4 regions of the Comamonas sp. NyZ500 genome follow, and region 1 is predicted to be linked to each of the others. Evidence: predicted binding sites of a transcription regulator. Region 1 holds the regulator's gene; each other region holds the start of a gene.

Region 1 (3,017 bases):
TCATGGCGCCCAAGGACGGCACCCCGGGGGCACAGCCCAAGCCTGCAACACCTGCCACGCAGCTGCGCCAGAGCATGACGCTGGGCGGTGAGAAAGCCGACGAGAAGAAATGAGCGAGCCGACTTTCTCCAGCAGCCGCAGCGGCGAGTCCGACAGCCGCCTGGAGGCCAAGCATCTGGCCAAGTCCTACGGCAGCCGCAAGGTGGTCAAGGATGTGTCCCTGTCCGTGCAAAAAGGCGAGGTGGTCGGTTTGCTCGGCCCCAACGGTGCGGGCAAGACCACATCGTTCTACATGATCGTGGGCCTGGTGCGCAGCGACGGCGGCGAGATTTTCATCGACGGCCAGCCGGTGGGCGGCATGCCGATTCACCAGCGTTCGCGCCTGGGCCTGTCCTATCTGCCCCAGGAAGCCTCCATCTTTCGCAAGCTCAGCGTGGAAGACAATGTGCGCGCCGTGCTGGAGCTGCAAAAGGACGAGCAGGGCAAGACGCTGACGCGCGACGAGATCGAAAAGCGCCTCACGGGCTTGCTGCAGGAGCTGCGCGTAGAGCATCTGCGCCAGTCACCGGCGCTGGCGCTGTCCGGCGGTGAGCGCCGTCGCGTGGAAATTGCCCGCGCCCTGGCCACGCAACCGCGCTTCATTCTGCTTGACGAGCCGTTTGCCGGCATCGACCCGATCGCGGTGATCGAGATCCAGCGCATCATCGGCTTCCTCAAGGAGCGCGGCATCGGCGTGCTGATCACCGACCACAACGTGCGCGAGACGCTGGGCATCTGCGACCACGCCTTCATCATCAGCGACGGCCATGTGCTGGCCGAAGGCACGCCCGAGGAGATCGTGGAGAACGCCGATGTGCGCCGCGTCTATCTGGGCGAACATTTCAGAATGTGATGACCCCCACGCTCCCTCACTTTGTGTGGTCGCTGTCCCCGGAAGGGGCCCTGACCGGCTGCGCCGGGGTTTGCCCTGGGGCGGCCCGGCGGCAAGTCCATAGCACTGCGCGCGTTTGCGATGATTGTCTGGGAGCCGCGCCTCGATGAAGCCAGGTCTCTCGCTACGCGTTTCGCAGCATTTATCGCTTACGCCGCAGCTGCAGCAATCCATTCAGCTGCTGCAGCTCTCCACCCTGGAGCTGGCGCAGGAAGTCGAGCAGATGCTGGTCGACAACCCTTTTCTGGAACGTGCGGGCGATGAGGCAGAAACTGCGGGGGATGCTCCTGTAGATGTAGCTGCTAGCGCCAGTGAATACAGCACTTCAGATGGTATTCATGCTGAAAGAGATGCATCGCAAGCGCAACAAGCTACTGAAACGGTAGCGGAGACATCAAACCCCGAAACCCCGGAAACGCTGAACTGGGAGGCCGACGGCATGGACGGCCAGGACGGGGAATGGGGCGGCGAATCCAGCAGCGAGTGGGATACGCCCTCGGCCAGCAGCTCCACGCGCAACCGCGACGGCGATGACGAAACCGATGCCATCGATCTGGCGCGCGAGCACCAGAGCCTGACCGACTTTCTGCACCGTCAGGCGCTGAGCCTGCATCTTGGTGCGGCGGACATGGCTGCACTGCGCTTTCTCATCGAGTCGCTCAGCGACGACGGCTATCTCGAGGATTCCCTGCAGGAGTTGGCGCAGAGCCTGGCTGGCGACGACTTGGAGGAGCGCGAGGAGCTGGAGCAGCACTTTGCCATTGCGCTGAAGCTGCTGCAAAGCCTGGAGCCCGTGGGTGTGGGCGCGCGCGATCTGGCCGAGTGCCTGCAGCTGCAGCTGCGCGATCTGATCCGCACGGCCGAGGACGAGGGCACGACCGAGGCGCATATGAGCCGGCTGCTGCTGGCGCAGGCCATCTGTGCCCAGCCCATGGACCTGCTGGCGCGGCGCGATCTGCGCAAGCTCACCAGCCTGTGCGGTGCGCGAGAGGAGCAACTGCGCGAAGCCATGGCCCTGATCGCCAGGCTGGAGCCGCGTCCGGGGCGCCGCTTTGTCGACGTGGAACGCCATATCGTGGTGCCCGATGTCATCGTGCGCCCGGTGCGGTCCGGCTCGGGCCGGGTGGACTTCTCCGTGCAGCTCAACCCCGAGGTCATGCCGCGTCTGCGCGTGCACGACATCTATGCCGGCGTGCTGCGCCGCCACAAGAACAGCGACGGCCATGCGGCGCTGCAGCAGCAGCTGCAGGAGGCGCGCTGGTTCATCAAGAACATCCAGCAGCGCTTCGACACCATCTTGCGTGTTTCCGAAGCCATCGTGGAGCGGCAGAAGAACTTCTTTGTGCATGGCGAGCTGGCCATGCGCCCGCTGGTGCTGCGCGATATCGCCGACACCCTGGGCCTGCACGAGTCCACCATCAGCCGCGTGACCACGGCCAAGTACATGGCCACGCCCCAGGGCACTTTCGAGCTCAAGTATTTCTTCGGTTCGGGCCTGGGCACGGAAACCGGCGGCAGTGCTTCCAGCACGGCCGTGCGTGCGCTGATCAAGCAGTTTGTCGATGCCGAAGATGCCAGAAAGCCGCTGTCGGACGCCAAGCTGGCCGATATGCTCAAGGAGCAGGGCATCGAGTGCGCGCGCCGCACCGTTGCCAAATACCGCGAGCAGCTCAAGATACCGACGACCACGCTGCGCAAGGCGCTGTAGGGCACCGCAGAAACAAGAAAGCCGCTGATGCATCGCACAGCGGCTTTCTTGTTCTGCATTTAGGGCGGGAGCCTTGATAAGGCATTCCTCAAGCAAGGGGCAGCGAGCAAGAGCCGCCCTTGCGGCGATGCTGCCGTCCCCCTTGGGGGCGCCCGGCCAGGGGAAGGCGCGTAGCGCCTCAGGGGGTTATCAAGAAACCAACCACCAGATAAACCAGACCAGCACGCCGATCATCAGGCCGAACTTGAGGATCTTGTAGAAGGTCGGATTCCAGTCACGGAAGGCACGGCGGTACTTGCCCGCATAGAACGAGATCTTGAACAGCTTGCTGATCATGCCGCGCGGATCGCCCTCGTTGTTGGGCGAGCTGGCGGCGGC
Region 2 (3,017 bases), 190 kb from region 1:
GCCGGAGAGACCCAGGGCCAGGGCGAAAGCGGAGCAAAGACGGTGCAATGTGTGCATGGTGAAGTTCCTTGTTGCAGACATGGGCGATCAGAGGCTGGAGGCCTTGGCGTGCAGGCGCTGGATGGCGTCCAGCGAAGACAGCACGGCACCTTCCTGCCAGGCGGGGATGTACGAGACATGCTCGCCCGCGAGCACCAGGCGGCCGTCGATCTGGGCCAGATCCTTGTAGTGCTGCTCGCGCAGCGCATCTGTCCAGTTGCCGAAGCAGCCATTGATCCAGGGCATGCGATGCCAGGCTACTGACACACCGTTGAGGAACTCCTGCTTGTACTGCGGATGGATCTGCGCGCCGTACTCCAGCGCCAGACGAATGCGCTCGGCCGGCTTGAGCGAGGAGAAGCGGTAGCTGTTGGAGTTCTCGAAGGCATAGGCGCCCAGCAGCACGGCGGGGCCGTTGCCCATATAGCCGGTGGAGGGGTAGGAGATCTGCTGAATCGGCAGATCGGTGTAGCTGATACCGCCGTAGATGCGCTCGTCCTCTTCCCAGAAGCGGCGCTTGAACTCCAGACCGACCTTCATGGAGCTGCCGTAGGGTACGGCAGCAATCGCGTTCTGCATGGCGCTGCCGGCCTGCACTTCGATCTGGCTCAGGATGGACAGCGGAATCGTGCACACGCACCAGTCGGCGCGGGCCTGCTGCGTGGCGCCGGGCTTGAGGGCGTCCACATAGTCCACGGTCACGCCCTTGGCGTTCTGGGCGATCCTGGTGACCTTGGCGTTGTAGCGTATGGCCGAGCCCAGATCGCGCGCCATGGCCTGGGCCAGCATGTCCATGCCGCCTTCGGGCTGGAAGATGGCGCTGTGGAATTCGTAGATATTGCCCACGCCCATCTGGCGCCACAAATTGGATTCGAGCAGCTCGTGCAGGCCCATGGGCGTCGAAGGTTTGGCCTGCGCCATCAGGCCGCCGCCGGGGTCGATGTCGTAGCCACGGAAATCGCTGACCGCATTGCTGGCGCGGTAGCGGTACTCCTTGTCCAGCACGCCCCAGGCCTTGAGGCTCTCCAGCAGGCGTTCCTTGTCTTCCCGGCTGACGCTCTGGTCCAGCGCGCCCTGATTGGTAGCCTTGGACAGCAGCTCGGCCACATGGCCGTAGACATCGGTCTGCACATGGCGAAAGCGCTGGGGCTTGCCGGCCAGGGCCTTGCTGTTGTGCAGATAGGCGTTGTAGTTGACCTGGTTGAAGGCTTCGAGCTTGATGCCGAAGCGCTTGTAGTAGTCCAGCATCGCATGGTGGTGGTAGGGCACGCGCCAGGGGCCGGGGTTGAAGTAGTTGCCCTTGGCAAAGCCCACTTTCTGACGTGTACCGTCGAGTTCGCTGAACTCATCGCCGCCGCGCAGCGTCCAGCAGCGACCGCCGGCGCGACTCTGGTATTCAAGCAACTGCACCTTGTAGCCGGCTGCGCGCAGCTCGTGGGCTGCCACCATGCCTGCCAGGCCCGCGCCCAGCACCAGAACCGACGCGCCAGGTCTGGCGTTGCCGAGCTTGACCGGACCACTGTAATGCGACTCGGCGGCGTAGCCCAGTGAACTCATGGCTTGGTACATGGCACTGCCGCCCGCGACCTTTCCGATCATCGAGAGCAGTTGTCTGCGACTGACATGCTTGCTTGGCTCTGGCATCTGAAATTCCTTTGCTGTTGTGTATTCCGCTGTCCATCCGGGGTTGCGGGGCAAGGGTTTTCAGCAAGAGCTGTGCCAGGTCAGAGGGCTCAAGGCATTAGTTCAATGAAATCAGTCACTTGTTATGAAATTCAGATCAATTTGCGCTCAATCCCTTTAACGCTTATGGTGCATGCTCACTAATTTGAAGCGTCAATGGCCAAATTGGTGCAACGGAGTCACACAATAAGCTGCAAAAAAAGCGTATCGGCTGTGACAGCGGATACGCCTTGAGTGTGGGAGCGGAACTACGGTGCTGCCGGGCTCAGAGCTCGCTGGGAGGCTCGCAGGCCTCACTGACCATGACACGATTGCGTCCACCTCGCTTGGCTGCGTAGAGCATGGCATCGGCCTGCTGGAAGACGGCCTTGATATCGGGATCGCTGTCGGGCCAGTGGGCCACGCCCAGCGAGATGGTGATATGGCCCACTGGCGGTATCTCCATTTTCTCGACCAGCTGACGCAGGCGCTCGGCGGCATGGGCGGCGGCCTCCAGCCCCGTGCCGGGCAGCAGCAGCAGAAACTCCTCGCCACCCACGCGGCAGGGCAGGTCATCGACACGCGAGACCTCGCGCATGGTGCGTGCGAGCTGTCTGAGCACCTCGTCACCTGTATCGTGGCCAAAACCGTCGTTGATATGCTTGAAGTGATCGATGTCGATGGCAATCACCGAGAACGGCAGCGCTTGCGTCTGAAAGGCGCTGATGGCTGCTTCCAGATGACGGCGATTGCCCAGCCCGGTCAACGGATCGGTGTTCACGTCCTCGCGCAGCTTGGTGATATTGCGTTGCAGCAGGCCCAGGCCCTTGAGCATGGCTTTCTTGAGTTCGTAGGACTCGAAGTACCAGGACTTGACGGCCTGGATGTTCTGCGCCGTCTCGGGCTTGTCCATATCGTGAGCGCCATTGGCGAGCTGGCGCAGCGGGCTGGCAATGCGGCGCGCGCTCCACCAGATGACCACCAGCATCAGCAGGGCGATGGGCAGGGTCTTGTAGAGCACGGAGCGCATCAGCTTGTTGAGCGGGGCCAGCGTGGCTGCCTTGGGGCGCTGGGCCACAATGCCCCAGCCCGAGGCATGGATGACGGCATAGCCGGCCAGCATTTCCACGCCCTTGCTGTTGACGACCGGCGCCGTACCCGACTCGCCTCGGATCACGGCGTTGATGACATCGTTGTTGATCACCTGATCGCCGATACGGTGGCTGTCGGGGTGATAGATGATGTGCTTGTTCTTGTCCACCACATAGACATAGGTGCCATCCTGGTAGAAGTGCGAGCCCAGCAGGGTGTCGAGG
Region 3 (3,017 bases), 140 kb from region 1:
GTCCGCGCGCATGCGCCCGGCGCCGACTTCCGCAGCCAGATCGCGGTTGGTGGCGGCGATCACGCGCACATCCACATGGTGCTCCCGGTCCGAGCCCAGGCGCTGCAGCTGGCCGCTTTGCAGCACGCGCAGCAGCTTGGCCTGCACGGGCAGCGAGAGTTCGCCGACCTCGTCCAGGAACAGCGTGCCCTGATGCGCCTGCTCGAACTTGCCGCTGCGCTCGCTCAGTGCTCCCGTGAAGGCCCCGCGCACATGGCCGAACAGCTCGCTCTCGACCAGGTTGTCGGGCAGGGCCGCGCAGTTGATGCTGATCATGGGCTTGTCGGCACGGCCCGACTGCGCATGCACTGCCTGGGCCACCAGTTCCTTGCCGGTGCCGGTTTCGCCGGTGACGAGCACGCAAAGATCGCTGGCGGCAACCAGGGCAATGTCTTTCTGCAACTGGCGCATGACAGGGCTTGCACCCTGCAGTCCGCGCTCCTGCGGCGCGGCCGCTCTGGCCGAGCCGGTGGCGCCGCGCGCGAGCTGGGACAGCTGGTGCACGCGCTCGGCCGTGGCCACGGTGGCTGCGGCCAGATTGCTGAAGGCCTGCAGCATGGCCAGCGCCGCGGGGTCGGCGAACCGGCCCGGCTCCAGTGCGTCCAGCGTCAGCAGACCCCAGGGCAGGCCGCCCAGCTGCAGCACGCAGCCCATGCAGTCATGCACATGCAGCTCGCTGATGGCCTGGCCTTTGTGCGCCACCAGCCCGTCATAGGGATCGGGCAGGGGACTGTCGGGTTCGAAGCGCATGGCCTGGCCGGCCGCCAGCAACTGGGCAAAGCGCGGATGCTCGCCCAGGCGAAAGCGCCGGCCCAGCGTGTCCGGCATCAGGCCGTCGATCGCCATGGGGCGCAGCCATTCGCCTTCGAGCTTCAGCAGGGCTACGGCATCGGCGGGCAACAGATTGCGCAGTGCAGCCAGCAGACGGCGCAGACGTTCGCGCTCGGACAGGTCCTGGGCCAGATCGGCGATCAGCGGGCTGACGGCGTTGAGAATGTGAGATGTTGTCATAACGACATCGGATGGTGTCAATGAGACAGCAATTGATGGATGTCATATTGACGCATGTTTTTGCAAGCCATTGTTCTGCAATGGTCTTGTTGCTGGCACGCCGTTTGCATTTATCCGCTCAAGCCTTGCAGCTGGCAAGGCAGCAACCAGGAGATTTGCATGCTTACCGAACGTCAACGCGAGATCGTCAAGGCCACCGTACCGCTGCTGGAAACCGGCGGCGAGGCCCTGATCACGCATTTCTACCAGACCATGCTGGGTGAGTATCCCGAGGTGCGCCCGCTGTTCAACCAGGCGCACCAGCAAAGCGGTGCTCAGCCGCGAGCATTGGCACATAGCGTGCTGATGTATGCCAAGAACATCGACCGACTGGAAAACCTGGGCAATCTGCCTGCGCAAATCATCAACAAGCATGTGGCGCTGCAGGTACAGGCCGAGCATTACCCCATCGTCGGTGCCTGCCTGCTGCGCGCCATTCGCGAGGTGCTGGGGGCAGAGATCGCCACGGATGAGGTGATCGCCGCCTGGGCCGCCGCCTATCAGCAGCTGGCCGATATCCTGATCGGTGCGGAGCGCGCGGTGTACGAGCAGACTGCGGCAACCGAAGGCGGCTGGCGTGGTGCGCGTGCCTTCAAGCTGGTGCGCAAAGAGGCCGAAAGCGCCGAGATCACGTCCTTCTATCTGGAACCCGTGGACGGCGGCGCGGTGATTGCCCATCAGCCAGGCCAGTACATCGGCCTGCGCGTGGTGGTCAACGGCCTGGAGCAGCGCCGCAACTACTCGCTGTCGGCGCCTGCCAACGGCAAGAGCTATCGCATCAGCGTCAAGCGCGAGGCCGGCGGCAAGGTCTCCAACCATTTGCACGACCAGCTGCACGTGGGCGATACGCTGGAGCTGTTCCCGCCTGCCGGCCATTTCACCTTGCAGGCCAATGCCAAGCCCCTGGTGCTGATCAGCGGCGGTGTGGGCATCACGCCCACGCTGCCCATGCTGCAGGCCGCGCTGCCCACGGGGCGCGAGATCACCTTCATCCACTGCGCGCGCGATCGCGGCGTGCATGCCTTCCGCGAGAAGATCGATGCGCTGGCTAACAGCCACGAGCAGCTCACGCGCCGCTATTGCTACGACCAGGCGGACGCGGGCGACGAGGTCGATGCCCAGGGCCTGCTGAGCACCGATCGACTGGCCCAGTGGCTGCCCGAGTCGCGCGATGCCGATGTCTACTTCCTGGGCCCGCGCGGCTTCATGCGCAGTGTCAAGCAGTCGCTGCGCGAGCTGGGCGTGCCCGAGGCCCAGGTGCACTACGAGTTCTTCGGTCCTGCGGAAGCTCTGGCTTGAGCGAGCTGAATGCTATTGAATAAATAGCTTTATGCGCTTGGTGTGAAAGGGGGAGAGGCTGAACAGGCTTGAACTCAAGTCTTTAGTCTCTTCCATGCACTATGGTGTGAATGATTTCCCTGCCATCCAGGATGCGGCTGACACCATTGAACCAGCGGCAGTCGGTGTGGATGTTGGCGTAGTGATCCATCCAATCCAGCGTGATGGGTGAAATGCAGACCAGACGCTGGCTCTGCAGACCAGCATCAAACACTTGTGCGCGGAACTGGCTCAGGTTGGCGGGGCAATCCATCTCTTGAGCAAAGCACTGCCATGCAGCATGCAAAGCCGTGGCGTCTGCTGCGCGCAATCGTGTTTCAGACTCGGAGGCTTCCGCGGGACTGGTTTGCCAGTCGCTGATTTGCCCCTGCTGCAGGGTGGCCTTGACGCAGTGCCCTGCATCGCCGAAGACCAGCGCTTGAGCATCGCTCAGGCTGTGTACATAGAGTCTGTTGGATTCTGGCACTTCTGCGGCAAAGCGTTGCAGCAGCGGTATGTCCATCCCTAAAACGAAGCTGCTGCAAAGCGCGGGCTGTACAGCGATGGCTTCGGGTCGCAGCACCTGCTGCACCCAGGTTTGCCAAGGCAGC
Region 4 (3,017 bases), on a different contig from region 1:
CGCAGCGTGCGTGTCGACAGACCTGTCAGCCCCTCATGCTGCTCATACATGAGAAAGGTTTCGAGAATGGCATGCGGATCGCGCTCGTACAGATCGTCGCTGACCACCTCGATGGTGCCGGCCTTCTCACAGAAGCGATCATTGAGCTGAATCAGCTCGTGCGAGCCGGGGTTCAGGCGCTCTTCGATGCTCATGCGCACGATCTGGCACAGCTGGGTCACCGCCTTGGCGGCCCAGTAATAGTGGCGCATCAGGGTCTCGCCGGCCCGCATGGCCAGCTTGCGGCCCTCCGGCGTGGTGGAGCGATAACCGAAGGCTTCGGCCACGGCGGTCTGCAGGTCGAAGACCAGCCGGTCCTCGTGGCGGCCGGCAGCGGCATGCAGGCGGGCACGGATCAGGCTGAGCAGGGATTCGTTGGATTCGAGCTGCTGCACCTCGAAATGGGTGATCAGGTCCTGCTCGGCCAGCTCATGCCAGCTGTTGCCGAAGCCAGCGGCCTTGGCCAGCCAGAGCATGGTGTGCAGATCGCGCAGCCCGCCGGGCGATTCCTTGCAGTTGGGCTCCAGCGAATAGGGCGTGAAGTCATATTTGGCGTGGCGCTGGCGCATCTCCAGCAGCTTGCCTTCGACAAAAGCCTTGGGATCAAGTTGCGCGCGAAACTGCTGCTCGAAGTCGGCAAACAAGGCCTTGCTGCCGGTGATGCGGCGTGACTCCAGCATGGCGGTCTGTACCGTCAGGTCCTGCGCAGCCTCCTGCAGGCATTCGGCAATGCTGCGCACGCTGGAGCCGATTTCCAGGCCGACATCCCAGCAACTGCTGATGAACTTCTCGATGCTGGCCGCCAGTTCCGCAGCCGGCTGTGCACTGCTTTGGGGCAGCAGCACCAGCACATCGATGTCCGAGTAGGGAAAGAGCTGGGCGCGTCCATAGCCTCCCACGGCCAGCAGGGCCGCGCCTTGCGGCATCTGCGCGCGCTGCCAGAGGGTGCGCAGAAGACCGTCGGCCAGTTCACTGAAATGGTGCAGCACTCCGCGCACGCTGCGTCTGCCCAGCGTGGGGTTGCGCAGCAAGTCCATCTGCCGGGCCTTGGCCTCGCGGTATTGCTCGCGCAGGCCCTGTAGCGAGGAGAGGTCGGAGACGTCGGCAGAGTTGGCGTAGGAGTGGGCAGAGGAGGTCATGCGCAGTAGAAAAAAGCGTTTCAACAGGGCAAGTGCTTGAGCGTCACCTTAACCCAACTGACTTGGGCTTGAGGCCTGTGATGGCAAAAAGATGAGCGCATGGCGCTTGCAGCACAAGGTCTACAAGCAAAAAATATGCCGCATCCGGCTTTGGCCGGTGCGGCATGCAGGTCAGCGGCAGCAGTGCGCTCAGGTGCGGATGGCCGTGATGAAGTCGGGCGGGGTGGGCGAGCCCTCGGACCAGGTCAGCACGTCATAGCCGGTCTTGGTGACGGCCAGCATCAGCTCCCACTGGGCAGTCAGGCTGCGGTCCTTGGTGACGACGGTCCAGCCGTCAGGCATGGCCTTGATGTCGCGCTTGCCCAGATTCAGCATGGGCTCGATGGTGAAGACCATGCCTTCTTCCAGCACCACGCCTTCGCCGGGGCGGCCGTAGTGCAGCACCTGTGGCTCGTCGTGGAACACCTTGCCGATGCCGTGGCCGCAGTATTCACGCACCACGGACAGGTTGTTGCTCTCCGCATAGGTCTGGATGGCGTGGCCGATATCGCCCAGCGTGGCACCGGGCTTGACCTGGGCAATGCCCTTCCACATGGCCTCGAAGGTCAGCTTGGACAGACGCTTGGCCGCAATCGTGCCTTCGCCAATGATGAACATGCGGCTGTTGTCGCCGAACCAGCCGTCTTCGGTGATGATGGTCACGTCGACATTGACGATATCGCCCTTCTTCAAAGGCTTGTCGTTGGGGATGCCGTGGCACACCACATGGTTGACCGAGGTGCAGACGTAGGCCGGGTAGGGCGTCATGCCCGGAGGCTGATAGCCCAGGCAGGCCGTCTTGGTACCTTGCTCGGCCATGCGCTTGGCGCACAGATCGTCGATCTGCTGGGTGGTGATGCCGGGCTTGATGTGGGGGGTGATGTAGTCCAGCACATCCGAAGCAAAGCGGCCTGCAACGCGCATGCGCTCGATGTCTTCGGGGGTCTTCAGTGTGATGCTCATGGGCGCAATTATCCCATTGCGCGCTTGAACATGCAGGGCTTGTGGGTGTGAGCATTCGGACTAACCCCGAGGCACGGTAAAATCCGAGGCTCACCGAATTCAGCGCTTTGGCCCGGTCCTCTCAGGCAGGGGATTGGCCAGGACGCTTTTCAACAGCCTTCACATAAACAGGCCGCCACGTGACATTGCATCTGACACAGTTTGAGGGTGGAAACGCCCTGAGCTCGTTCCGCGCCCAACAGCTTCTGACCGATCTGGTCGCCATCCACCCCAAGATCACCGGCGTATCTGCACGCTTTGTGCACCTGGTTGCCACCGAGGGCGCAGTTGCGCCCGCATTGCAAGAGCGCCTTTCGGCGCTCTTGACTTATGGAGACCCTTACACGGGCAGCGCTGAAGGCCTGGCCTTCATCGTCACCCCCCGTCTGGGCACCATCTCTCCCTGGGCATCCAAGGCCACCGATATCGCCCGCAACTGCGGCCTGAATGTGTTCCGTGTGGAACGCATGACCGAGTATCGCGTGGACGTGAAGGCGGGCCTGCTGGGCGGCAAGCCCGAGCTGTCGACAGAGCAGACGGCTCAGATTGCCGCCTTGCTGCACGACCGCATGACCGAGTCCGTGTTTGCGACACGTGCTGAAGCCGAGCAACTGTTCACCACCTTGGCGGCACAACCCATGGAGTTTGTGGATGTGCTGGGCGGTGGCCGCGCAGCGCTGGAAACCGCGAACAAGCAATGGGGCCTGGCCTTGGCCGAAGACGAGATCGAGTATCTGGTCAACGCCTTCAACGATCTCAAGCGCAATCCCACGGATGTGGAACTGATGATGTTCGCGC

What was found. Region 1 encodes sigma-54, which starts transcription at its own class of promoters, with help from an activator protein. Its sites were predicted from a motif close to TGGCANGNAANCTGCTTT; they were not measured.
Region 2: JAO85_RS06840 (flavin monoamine oxidase family protein) is a predicted target of sigma-54. The motif match lies at 1,744-1,761, and genes of this name have one in related genera.
Region 3: hmpA (NO-inducible flavohemoprotein) is a predicted target of sigma-54. The motif match lies at 1,144-1,161, and genes of this name have one in related genera.
Region 4: JAO85_RS00530 ([protein-PII] uridylyltransferase) is a predicted target of sigma-54. The motif match lies at 1,302-1,319, and genes of this name have one in related genera.

What each region holds. Positions count from the first base shown of each region.
Region 1 covers NZ_JAEIJE010000003.1:438,689-441,705, reverse strand. Annotated here, with positions in the region: gene lptA (lipopolysaccharide transport periplasmic protein LptA) at 1-113, shown strand, start outside; gene lptB (LPS export ABC transporter ATP-binding protein) at 110-892, shown strand; gene JAO85_RS07780 (RNA polymerase factor sigma-54) at 1,038-2,639, shown strand; gene JAO85_RS07775 (aspartyl/asparaginyl beta-hydroxylase domain-containing protein) at 2,829-3,017, opposite strand, start outside.
Region 2 covers NZ_JAEIJE010000003.1:243,827-246,843, reverse strand. Annotated here, with positions in the region: gene JAO85_RS06845 (cytochrome c) at 1-57, opposite strand, end outside; gene JAO85_RS06840 (flavin monoamine oxidase family protein) at 88-1,683, opposite strand; gene JAO85_RS06835 (sensor domain-containing diguanylate cyclase) at 1,988-3,017, opposite strand, start outside.
Region 3 covers NZ_JAEIJE010000003.1:299,898-302,914, reverse strand. Annotated here, with positions in the region: gene norR (nitric oxide reductase transcriptional regulator NorR) at 1-1,050, opposite strand, end outside; gene hmpA (NO-inducible flavohemoprotein) at 1,210-2,388, shown strand; gene JAO85_RS07065 (hypothetical protein) at 2,471-3,017, opposite strand, start outside.
Region 4 covers NZ_JAEIJE010000001.1:106,160-109,176, forward strand. Annotated here, with positions in the region: gene JAO85_RS00530 ([protein-PII] uridylyltransferase) at 1-1,178, opposite strand, end outside; gene map (type I methionyl aminopeptidase) at 1,368-2,180, opposite strand; gene purL (phosphoribosylformylglycinamidine synthase) at 2,360-3,017, shown strand, end outside.